3 regions of the Aliivibrio sp. A6 genome follow, and region 2 is predicted to be linked to each of the others. Evidence: predicted binding sites of a transcription regulator. Region 2 holds the regulator's gene; each other region holds the start of a gene.

Region 1 (3,288 bases), on a different contig from region 2:
TTCTGTTAAAGAAACATGTTATGGTTTAGGAGAATGAAGTTGAAAGGAGAAGGATTACCATGAAACCTGAATTTATATATAAAGTACCCGCTGAGCTAGGAACAAAAGGCCAAGCAACTGCAGAAAGAGAAGCAGAAACACTTTACTCTGAACTATTAGGTAAAGGTGCGCGAAACATGACCGAAATTAAGGTAGAGCTAAGAGACTCTAACGTTGTTTCAAGCTGGGTAATTGATGGCGAAAGATACTATAATAATTGATTTTTCTATACCTATTTAAAATAAAAAGGGCCACTTATTTGTGGCCCTTTTTCAATTAAATGCTTTCAATAAACCTTGCTATCACTCTTTACCGAAAACGTTGTTCTCTTGCTCTTGTACTCGGATGAAAGTAGTACGCTTAGTTAGCTCTTTAAGCTGCGCCGCGCCTACGTATGTACAAGTTGAACGTACACCGCCAAGGATGTCAGAAATCGTTGTATGAACTGAACCACGGAATGGTAATAGTACGGTTTTACCTTCAGCTGCACGGTACTTAGCAACACCACCTGAGTGCTTGTCCATCGCGCTTTGTGAAGACATTCCATAGAATTTCATGAACTGCTTACCGTCTTGCTCGATAACTTCACCACCTGACTCTTCGTGACCAGCTAGCATACCGCCTAGCATTACGAAATCAGCACCGCCACCGAACGCTTTAGACACGTCACCAGCACATGAACAGCCGCCGTCACCAATGATACGACCACCAAGGCCGTGCGCTGCGTCAGCACATTCAATGATTGCAGAAAGTTGTGGGTAACCAACACCTGTTTTAACGCGTGTAGTACATACAGAACCTGGGCCAATACCTACTTTAACGATATCAGCACCAGCTAGGATAAGTTCTTCAACCATATCACCAGTAACAACATTACCAGCAGAAATCACTTTGTCTGGGAATTCAGCACGTACTTTCTCTACATATTGAACTAAATGCTCAGAGTAACCGTTTGCGATATCGATACAAATAAAGATTAAGTCATCTGTTAATGCCATGATATCTTTTGTCTTTTGGAAATCTGCTTCAGATGTACCCGTAGAAACCATTGAATTTTTAAGAACAGATGCATCGTTCTCTTTTACAAAACCAGCCCAATCTTCAACAGTGTAGTGTTTATGTATCGCCGTCATTACACCGTGCTCAGAAAGCGCTTTAGCCATAGCGAAACTACCAACAGAATCCATATTAGCTGCAATTACTGGTGTACCAGACCATTGACGTCCACTGTGTTTGAATGTAAACTCGCGGGTTAATTCGACTTGAGAGCGACTTTTCAGTGTTGAACGCTTAGGACGAAACAGTACATCTTTGAAGCCTAACTTTAATTCTTGTTCGATACGCATGATAAATTCCTCGTATTATCGATAGTGGCTCTACTATCTCTTGTTGCCTTTGGCAGAAGGCAGTTAACAATCCAAGATAGCAGGCACAAAAAAACCGGGGCGCTGGCAGGCGCTCCGGTTTTCAGTATTATAGGGCCGGAAACTTATTCTGCAAGCCTGATAATTCAATTTTTTTTATGATACTATTGATAAATCTGCAAACAAAAGCCAACAAACAGAACACTTCACCTAAAACAGCAGAATAAGCAAAATATAACTCTAACAGACTGCACTAAAACAGCAGGATATATAAACCATCATTCTGATAAGATTTTAAGATATTTTTACAAAGTAAACGTTTGCGGTAATCGATTAAAAATCACGAGTGATCTATATCTCATTTTTTTAATCGATTGATGAACGTTAATGAAAAAACTTGTGATATAATCTTGGAAAATTCACTTATTAACTGATCTTTAATTCATGAAGTTTCCTGGCCAACGTAAGTCTAAACACTATTTTCCTGTTCACACTCGCGATCCATTAGTGAATCAAATCAAACAAACGCCTAAACTTGAACGCACCCACCTTATTGGTGTTGGTCAAACCATTGTCGACATTGAAGCTAAGGTCGATGATGATTTCTTAGCGCGTCACCAGTTAAGTAAAGGTCATTCACTGGTTCTTGAAGAATCAAAAGCAGAAGCTTTATATAAAGAACTGTTTGAAAGAAACTTGATCAGTCATGAGTATCCTGGTGATACCATTGGTAATACCCTTCATAACTACTCAGTGTTAGCAGACAGCAAATCTATCCTGCTTGGCGTTATGAGTGAAAACATCAAAATCGGCTCTTACGCTTATCGTTACTTATGTAATACAACAAGCCGTATGGACTTAGATCACCTACAACCAGTTCAAGGCCCTATCGGTCGTTGTTACACCTTGATTTCTGAAGATGGCGAACGCACGTTTGCAATCAATGAAGGTGACATGAACCAACTGTGCCCTGCTCACGTTCCTGAGCATATCTTTGAAAAAGCCTCTGCTTTAGTGATTTCTTCTTATCTAGTTCGTGGTAAAGAAGGCGATCCTATGATGGATGCAGTTCAAAAAGCGATTGATTGTGCAAAATCTCATAACGTTCCTGTAGTTCTAACTCTAGGCACTAAGTACGTTATCGAAGGCAAAGCAGAATGGTGGCAAGCTTTCTTAAAAGAAAATGTAACGGTTGTTGCAATGAACGAAGAAGAAGCTGAAGCCCTTACTGGTGAGAAAGATCCCCTACTAGCAGCAGATAAAGCATTAGAGTGGGTTGACTTAGTACTTTGTACTGCGGGTCCTGTTGGTTTATACATGGCTGGCTTTACAGAAGAAAGCATTAAACGCGAAACGGACAAGCCACTTCTTCCTGGTAACATCCCTGAATTCAACCGTTTTGAATACAGCCGCCCAATGATGAAAGCACAATGTACCAAACCAATTAAAGTGTCTTCTCACATTGCCCCTTACATGGGTGGCCCAATGGAGATTAAAAACACTAATGGTGCAGGCGATGCAGCATTATCTGCTTTACTTCATGACATGGCTGCAAATTACTACCATAAAGAGAATGTGCCAAACTCAAGTAAGCACGATGCAGAATATTTAACTTACTCTTCTTTCTCTCAAATTTGTAAGTATTCAAACCGTGCAAGCTACGAAGTATTAACTCAACACTCACCACGTTTATCTAAATCAATGCCTGAACGTGAAGATTGTTTAGAAGAAGCATACTGGGAGCGTTAAGCTAAAACCTTATTGTTCCTTCATAAAAAAATCCGACGCCAAACGTCGGATTTTTTGTATCTGTAATACGACTTTTAACTGGCTATTTAAGTACGGTAAAGCACCTTCACTACATGCCAACCAAATTTAGTTTTTA
Region 2 (3,288 bases):
AAATAAGTTTTTAACTCGGACTAAAAGTTCACGTAGCTCAACAGGTTTTGTGACGTAATCATCAGCACCCATTTCCAAGCCTACAATTCGATCAATACTATCAGTTCGTCCTGTAACAAGAATAATACCAATATTAGATTGGCTACGCAGTTCGCGTGCCAACAATAAACCATCCTCTCCTGGTAGGTTTATATCAAGCATAATTAAATCAACTTTTTGTTCAGCCAAAATAGTTCGCATTTCTGCACCTGTTTCAGCCTCGCTCACTTGATATCCCTCGGCTTCAAAATAGCCTACAAGTTTAGAGCGAGTTACCACTTCGTCTTCAACAACTAAAATGTGATAGCTCATAATTTTCTCTTTTTATGGTTATTTGGATGGTTCTTATCTTATTCTATTCATATTTTGTAATAATGCCAATTTTCAATTGATATATCTGTGATTTGTTTGATTCAAAACAAATCTTAACCAAAATTCGGCTTTAATCTTTACATATATATTTATACACGCTGTTAATGATAGGTGCTATTCCTTTTCACACTTATCCAGTACAATTCCCATATAAATTTTTTGGAGTGACGAATACATGAACGAATTGACTGCATTTAACGAACAACGCGCTGAAATTTACTGGTGGTTATCAAGTTTATTAACAAGCGAATTAACCGCAGAACAATTAGAAGAATACAATAGCTTTGAAGTTCGTACATTTTTATCAAACTTAGCTGAAACCGCAGAATTATCTAGCTCAGTGAGTGCTCTAATTGAAAAGTTAAATCAATTACAAAAACGTGAAGACGCACAACTTGAACTTTCTGCCGACTTTTGCCAAGCTTTTTTAGGTTCAGATAAAAGCAGTGCCCTACCTTATGCATCACTATACCTTGATAAATCAGGTCTTTTGAATGCAAAACCAGCACAAGAAATGCGTGCACTATTAGAGAAATATAACATCGCACAAAAAGCTGAATTTAATGAGCCTGCCGATCACATTGCCATTGAACTTGATTTTCTTGGTAATTTAATCGTAATGACAAACCAACAAGCTTCTGAAGAAGAATTTGAAGCTTACATGGCCGCTCAGTTAAACTTCATTAATGAGCAACTCTTATCATGGACACCACGCTTTAGCCAAATCTGCCAAGAGCGAGATGAGTTCGGCTTCTACGCAGCGGTTACACATTTCTTAGTGACGTTCTTACAGTTAGATGCTGCATTCCTTACTGGTGAGTAATTGAGTCACTCATTTTGATGATATAAATTAACAAGTACGTGATATAAATCAGATTACAACTAGAATTTATGAAATCAATAATTGTTTGCACTATACTTTACCTATAGTATGTGTACGCAAACGATAAAATTAAAACATTAAATAAAAGCCGCATTTTTAGCGGTTTTTTTCATTTATCAGGGCCTATTTATCTTCCATCAGTTCTTTAAAAGAGCAACACCTATTTTGTTGGAACATAAATAGCCCCTTATTTAACTATGTTAAGGCTTAAATATGGCTACAATTAAAGACGTTGCAAAATTAGCAGCGGTATCAACAACAACCGTATCTCACGTAATAAATAAAACTCGCTTCGTTGCTGAAGCAACACAAAAACGCGTGTGGGAAGCTGTCGACGAATTAAATTACGCACCAAGTGCCGTAGCTCGTAGTTTAAAATGCAACACAACACGAACTATCGGTATGCTAGTAACGCAATCATTCAATCCTTTTTTTGCAGAAGTAATGCACGGTGTTGAAAATTACTGTTACAAGCAAGGCTACACATTGTTTATGTGTAATACCGAAGGTGATCTAGAAAAGCAAAAACATTACATCCGTATGCTGGCAGAGAAACGAGTAGATGGCTTACTTGTTATGTGTTCTGATCTAAATGAGCAACTTCTTGCTCTTCTTGAGAAAAACACTGAACTACCTATGGTTATCATGGACTGGGGCCCAGACAGCCCACACACAGATAAAATCATTGATAATTCAGAAAAAGGTGGTTACTTAGCGACTAAACATTTGATTGAAAAAGGTCATACTGAAATCGCATGCATTACTGGTCAAGCAGATAAGGCAACGTGTAATGAGCGAATCCATGGTTTTAAACGTGCGCATGAAGAGGCAGGATTAGCCTTTAATCCAAATTGGATTTTAGAAGGTGATTTTGAATGTGCTTCTGCAGCTAAAGCGATAGATAAACTAATCGCAATGGACAAACAGCCAACGGCTATATTCTGTTTCAATGACATTATGGCATTAGCCGCGATTAGTCGAATTAAACAGTCTGGTTTACGTGTACCTGAAGATATCTCAGTGATTGGATATGATAATATTGAGTTATCTGCTTATTTCTCTCCACCACTCACTACAATTCATCAACCTAAGCGAAGAGTCGGAAAAACCGCGGTTGAAATTTTATTAGAGCGTATAAAAGATAAACATCACGAGCGTCGTATTTTTGAAATGCAGCCTGAAGTAGTATCTCGAAATAGTGTTTTTGATAAGACTAAATAATAAAGTTTAAATTTACAAAACAAGAACAATCAACGTCATTCTCAAGGAAAAGTTGAACCAACTTAACAAAAATGACGTTAATTTTATGGAGCAAGATCACATTTTTTGATTTTTTTTGGTCTCTTGACTTATTGATTGCTATATCATCATCCAAAGTCACGAACAGGGCAAACTGTGCGAAAGTGCAGGACGCAAAGCTTCCGGCCTAAGTTTTATATAGGGTAGCGGGGTTGCCGATGGCAAGTATTCTTTTATGCATTGTTAATTTTTACTTTAAAATAACAATTCTATATTTTGAACTTGCTACTATTTCCTCGGGCTCAGTTGTTTAGTGACATAGACTTACTAACCGAGAATTATTGCAATGGATAAACCAGTACTAAAAGAATCACTCCGTCTCCTCTCCTCTCTAGGAAAGATCACTTCACGTTCTATGTTTGGTGGTTTCGGTATATTTATCGACAGCACTATGTTCGCACTTGTCGTTCAAGATAAGCTGCATTTAAGAGCAAGTGATGACACTATCAACTTATTTAAAGAGCAAGGATTTGAACCATACGTTTATAAAAAACGTGGTTTTCCTGTCGTGACCAAATATTTTGCAATTTCAGCAGAATGTTGGGAAGAACCTGATTCAATCTTATTACAAGCGGTTATCGCTCTAGATGTCGCTAAAAAAGATAAAGAAAAACAGAAATCAGAAGGTCCATCTCGAATTAAAGACCTACCAAATTTACGATTAGCAACAGAACGAATGCTTAAAAAGGCAGGTA
Region 3 (3,288 bases), on a different contig from region 2:
CTGTTGCACAAACTCTTTATAAAGAAACTCCAATCAGCATCAAGCAGCGTGAAGAGAATGCAAAACTACGCAAACTTAATTCACTTGGCAGCCCACACCCTGATAAGCGTCCAGATAAAAAACAGCGACGTGATATCATGAGATTCAAGCAACAATAACCGCTATACTGTGCGTAATGACAACCCTTAATACAATTGCTGGAGTATTTCATGGCAAATAACACACTGCATCGTTACCTATTTGAAGATTTATCTGTTCGTGGTGAATTAGTTCAACTAGATGATGCTTACCAACAAATCATTTCTAGCAAGGAATACCCTAAGCCAGTTCAAAACTTATTGGGTGAGCTATTGGTTGCAACGACTTTATTAACTGCAACGCTAAAATTTGAAGGTTCAATTACCCTTCAATTACAAGGTGACGGTCCAGTATCCCTAGCGGTTATCAATGGCGATAACAACCAGAAAGTACGTGGTGTTGCTCGTTTTAATGGCGATATTGCAGAAGACGCAACCTTGCATCAACTAATGGGTAAAGGTTATCTAGTTATCACTATAACACCAAAAGATGGTGAGCGTTATCAAGGTGTTGTTGCACTAGAAGGTGAAAACTTAGCACAGTGTTTTGAAGGTTACTTTGAGCGTTCAGAGCAACTAAAAACGCGCTTATGGCTTCGTCTTGGTGAATTTGAAGGTAAACCTCATGCTGCTGGTATGCTTCTACAAGTCATGCCTGATGGCACTGGCTCTGCTGATGACTTCGAGCACCTAGAGCAATTAACTGACACCATTAAAAACGAAGAGCTGTTTGGCTTAGAAGGCGAAGAAGTTCTGTATCGTTTATACAACCAAGATAAAGTACAACTGTTTGAACCTCAACAGGTTGAATTTTTCTGTGGTTGTTCGCGCGAACGCAGTGGCGGTGCAATCATCACTATTGAAAAAGCAGAAGTTGATGACATCATCAAAACTGAAGGGAAAATCTCTCTTCATTGTGATTACTGTGGCACAAGCTACGATTTTGACAGTATTGATGTTGCCAATCTTTTTGAACAAGCAACAAAAGGTAATGACACCGTTCATTAATTTACCGCATAGAATAAGTCTCTTATTTTGTCTCAAAGCCAGCCGCTAGGTTGGCTTTTTTATAACTAAATTTGATATAAACCACACTTTTTATTCCACTTATCCACACTTAATTTTGCTTAAATAATAATCAATTACATCTGGCGCAAACGATTTCATTAAGAGTAGAATAGGACTATTGCTATTTTGTGATGGCGATAAAACAACCACTACTACTTTATGGTTATTTTATGATTCATCTCCCTGTTTTCAATTTACCGCATTGTTAGCATGCTTAGCAGAACACAAATAATTACAAATAAATTAAAAGTCCCTACAAAAAATTCCTCTAAGGAGCACCTATGACTGTTATGGAACACAAAAAGGCTGCACAACTTGATCTTACTCAACATGGCTTAACTGATGTTACTGAAGTACTCCGTAACCCTAGTTATGAACAATTGTTTGAAGAAGAAACACGCCCAGATTTAGAAGGTTATGAGCGTGGAGTAATGACAGAGCTCGGCTCAGTTGCGGTAGATACTGGTATTTTTACTGGTCGTTCACCAAAAGATAAATACATCGTAAAAGATGAGACAACCAAAGATACATTATGGTGGTCAGATCAAGGTAAAAACGACAATAAAGCCATCACTCCTGCAGTTTGGGATGATCTAAAATCCTTAGTAACAAAACAACTCTCTGGTAAACGTCTGTTTGTTATCGACGGTTATTGTGGTGCTAACCCAGATACACGATTAAGTGTTCGTATTATTACTGAGGTAGCATGGCAAGCACACTTCGTAAAAAACATGTTTATTCGACCAACAGAAGAAGAACTTGCAACATTTGAACCCGATTTTGTAGTCATGAACGGTGCGAAAACCACTAACCCTAACTACGTAGAGCACGGATTAAATTCAGAAAACTTTATTGCCTTCAACTTAACAGAGCGAGTGCAAATCATTGGTGGTACTTGGTACGGCGGTGAGATGAAAAAAGGCATGTTCGCAATGATGAACTACCTTCTTCCGCTAAAAGGAATTGCTTCAATGCACTGCTCTGCCAATGTGGGTGAAGAAGGCGATGTAGCAGTATTCTTCGGTTTATCAGGAACCGGAAAAACCACACTCTCAACCGATCCAAAACGCCAGCTTATTGGTGATGATGAGCACGGTTGGGATGATGATGGTATTTTTAATTTTGAAGGGGGTTGCTACGCAAAAACCATTCGCCTATCTAAAGAAGCTGAACCTGATATCTACAACGCAATCCGCCGTGATGCACTACTAGAAAACGTTACTGTTCGTAGTAATGGCACGATTGATTTTGATGACGGTTCGAAAACCGAAAATACGCGTGTTTCTTACCCTATTTATCACATTGATAATATCGTTAAGCCGGTATCAAAAGCGGGTCATGCAAATAAAGTGATCTTCTTAACGGCTGATGCATTTGGTGTTCTACCTCCTGTAGCAAAACTAACGCCAGAACAAACTAAGTACCACTTCCTTTCAGGTTTTACTGCTAAGTTAGCAGGCACTGAACGTGGTATTACTGAGCCGACACCAACGTTCTCAGCAGCATTTGGCGCGGCGTTCTTAACACTGCACCCAACACAGTATGCAGAAGTACTGGTTAAACGAATGGAAGCCGTTGGCGCAGAAGCGTACATTGTTAATACGGGTTGGAATGGCACAGGTAAGCGTATCTCTATCCAAGATACTCGTGCAATTATTGATGCTATTTTAGATGGCTCTATTGACCACGCTGAAACCAAAAATATCCCAGTCTTTAACTTAGAAGTTCCAACATCACTACCGGGTGTTGATACTTCAATCCTAGATCCTCGTGATACTTACACTGACCCACTACAATGGGACAGTAAAGCAGAAGATCTGGCCCAGCGCTTCATTAAAAACTTCGCTCAATACACTGATAATGACGAAGGAAAAGCACTTGTTAAAGCGGGTCCTCAACTTAACTAAGTAAGCAAGATTATCCACCGATAACGTCAAGCCCTTCCCTTGTGAAGGGCTTTTTTATGCAATCAGTTCAAACAAGAGCCCAAAACAGTGATTACCTCTGAGTAAACCATCACAATAACTTGATTGCATCTGATTTTTACTCCACTCTTTCTGTTCCTATTTTTCTTTTGGAGTTAACAATGTATACCACACTGAAAAGCCTTGGTTGGCTTATCTCTTTTTGCCTGCTACTTGTG

The links. The regulator PurR, encoded in region 2, represses purine synthesis genes. The targets are predictions, from matches to a motif close to TNANGNAAACGTTTNCNTNA.
Region 1: PVK70_RS14760 (inosine/guanosine kinase) is a predicted target of PurR. The motif match lies at 1,712-1,731, and genes of this name have one in related genera.
Region 3: pckA (phosphoenolpyruvate carboxykinase (ATP)) is a predicted target of PurR. The motif match lies at 1,227-1,246, and genes of this name have one in related genera.

The regions. Positions count from the first base shown of each region.
Region 1 covers NZ_JARACR010000027.1:24,130-27,417, forward strand. Annotated here, with positions in the region: gene PVK70_RS14750 (hypothetical protein) at 60-260, shown strand; gene PVK70_RS14755 (GMP reductase) at 342-1,385, opposite strand; gene PVK70_RS14760 (inosine/guanosine kinase) at 1,848-3,152, shown strand; gene PVK70_RS14765 (peptidylprolyl isomerase) at 3,239-3,288, opposite strand, start outside.
Region 2 covers NZ_JARACR010000036.1:16,874-20,161, forward strand. Annotated here, with positions in the region: gene torR (two-component system response regulator TorR) at 1-351, opposite strand, end outside; gene torD (molecular chaperone TorD) at 587-1,234, shown strand; gene purR (HTH-type transcriptional repressor PurR) at 1,508-2,515, shown strand; cyclic di-GMP riboswitch class I at 2,672-2,753, shown strand; gene PVK70_RS16465 (TfoX/Sxy family DNA transformation protein) at 2,880-3,288, shown strand, end outside.
Region 3 covers NZ_JARACR010000023.1:48,952-52,239, reverse strand. Annotated here, with positions in the region: gene hslR (ribosome-associated heat shock protein Hsp15) at 1-158, shown strand, start outside; gene hslO (Hsp33 family molecular chaperone HslO) at 210-1,085, shown strand; gene pckA (phosphoenolpyruvate carboxykinase (ATP)) at 1,427-3,052, shown strand; gene PVK70_RS13665 (AsmA family protein) at 3,232-3,288, shown strand, end outside.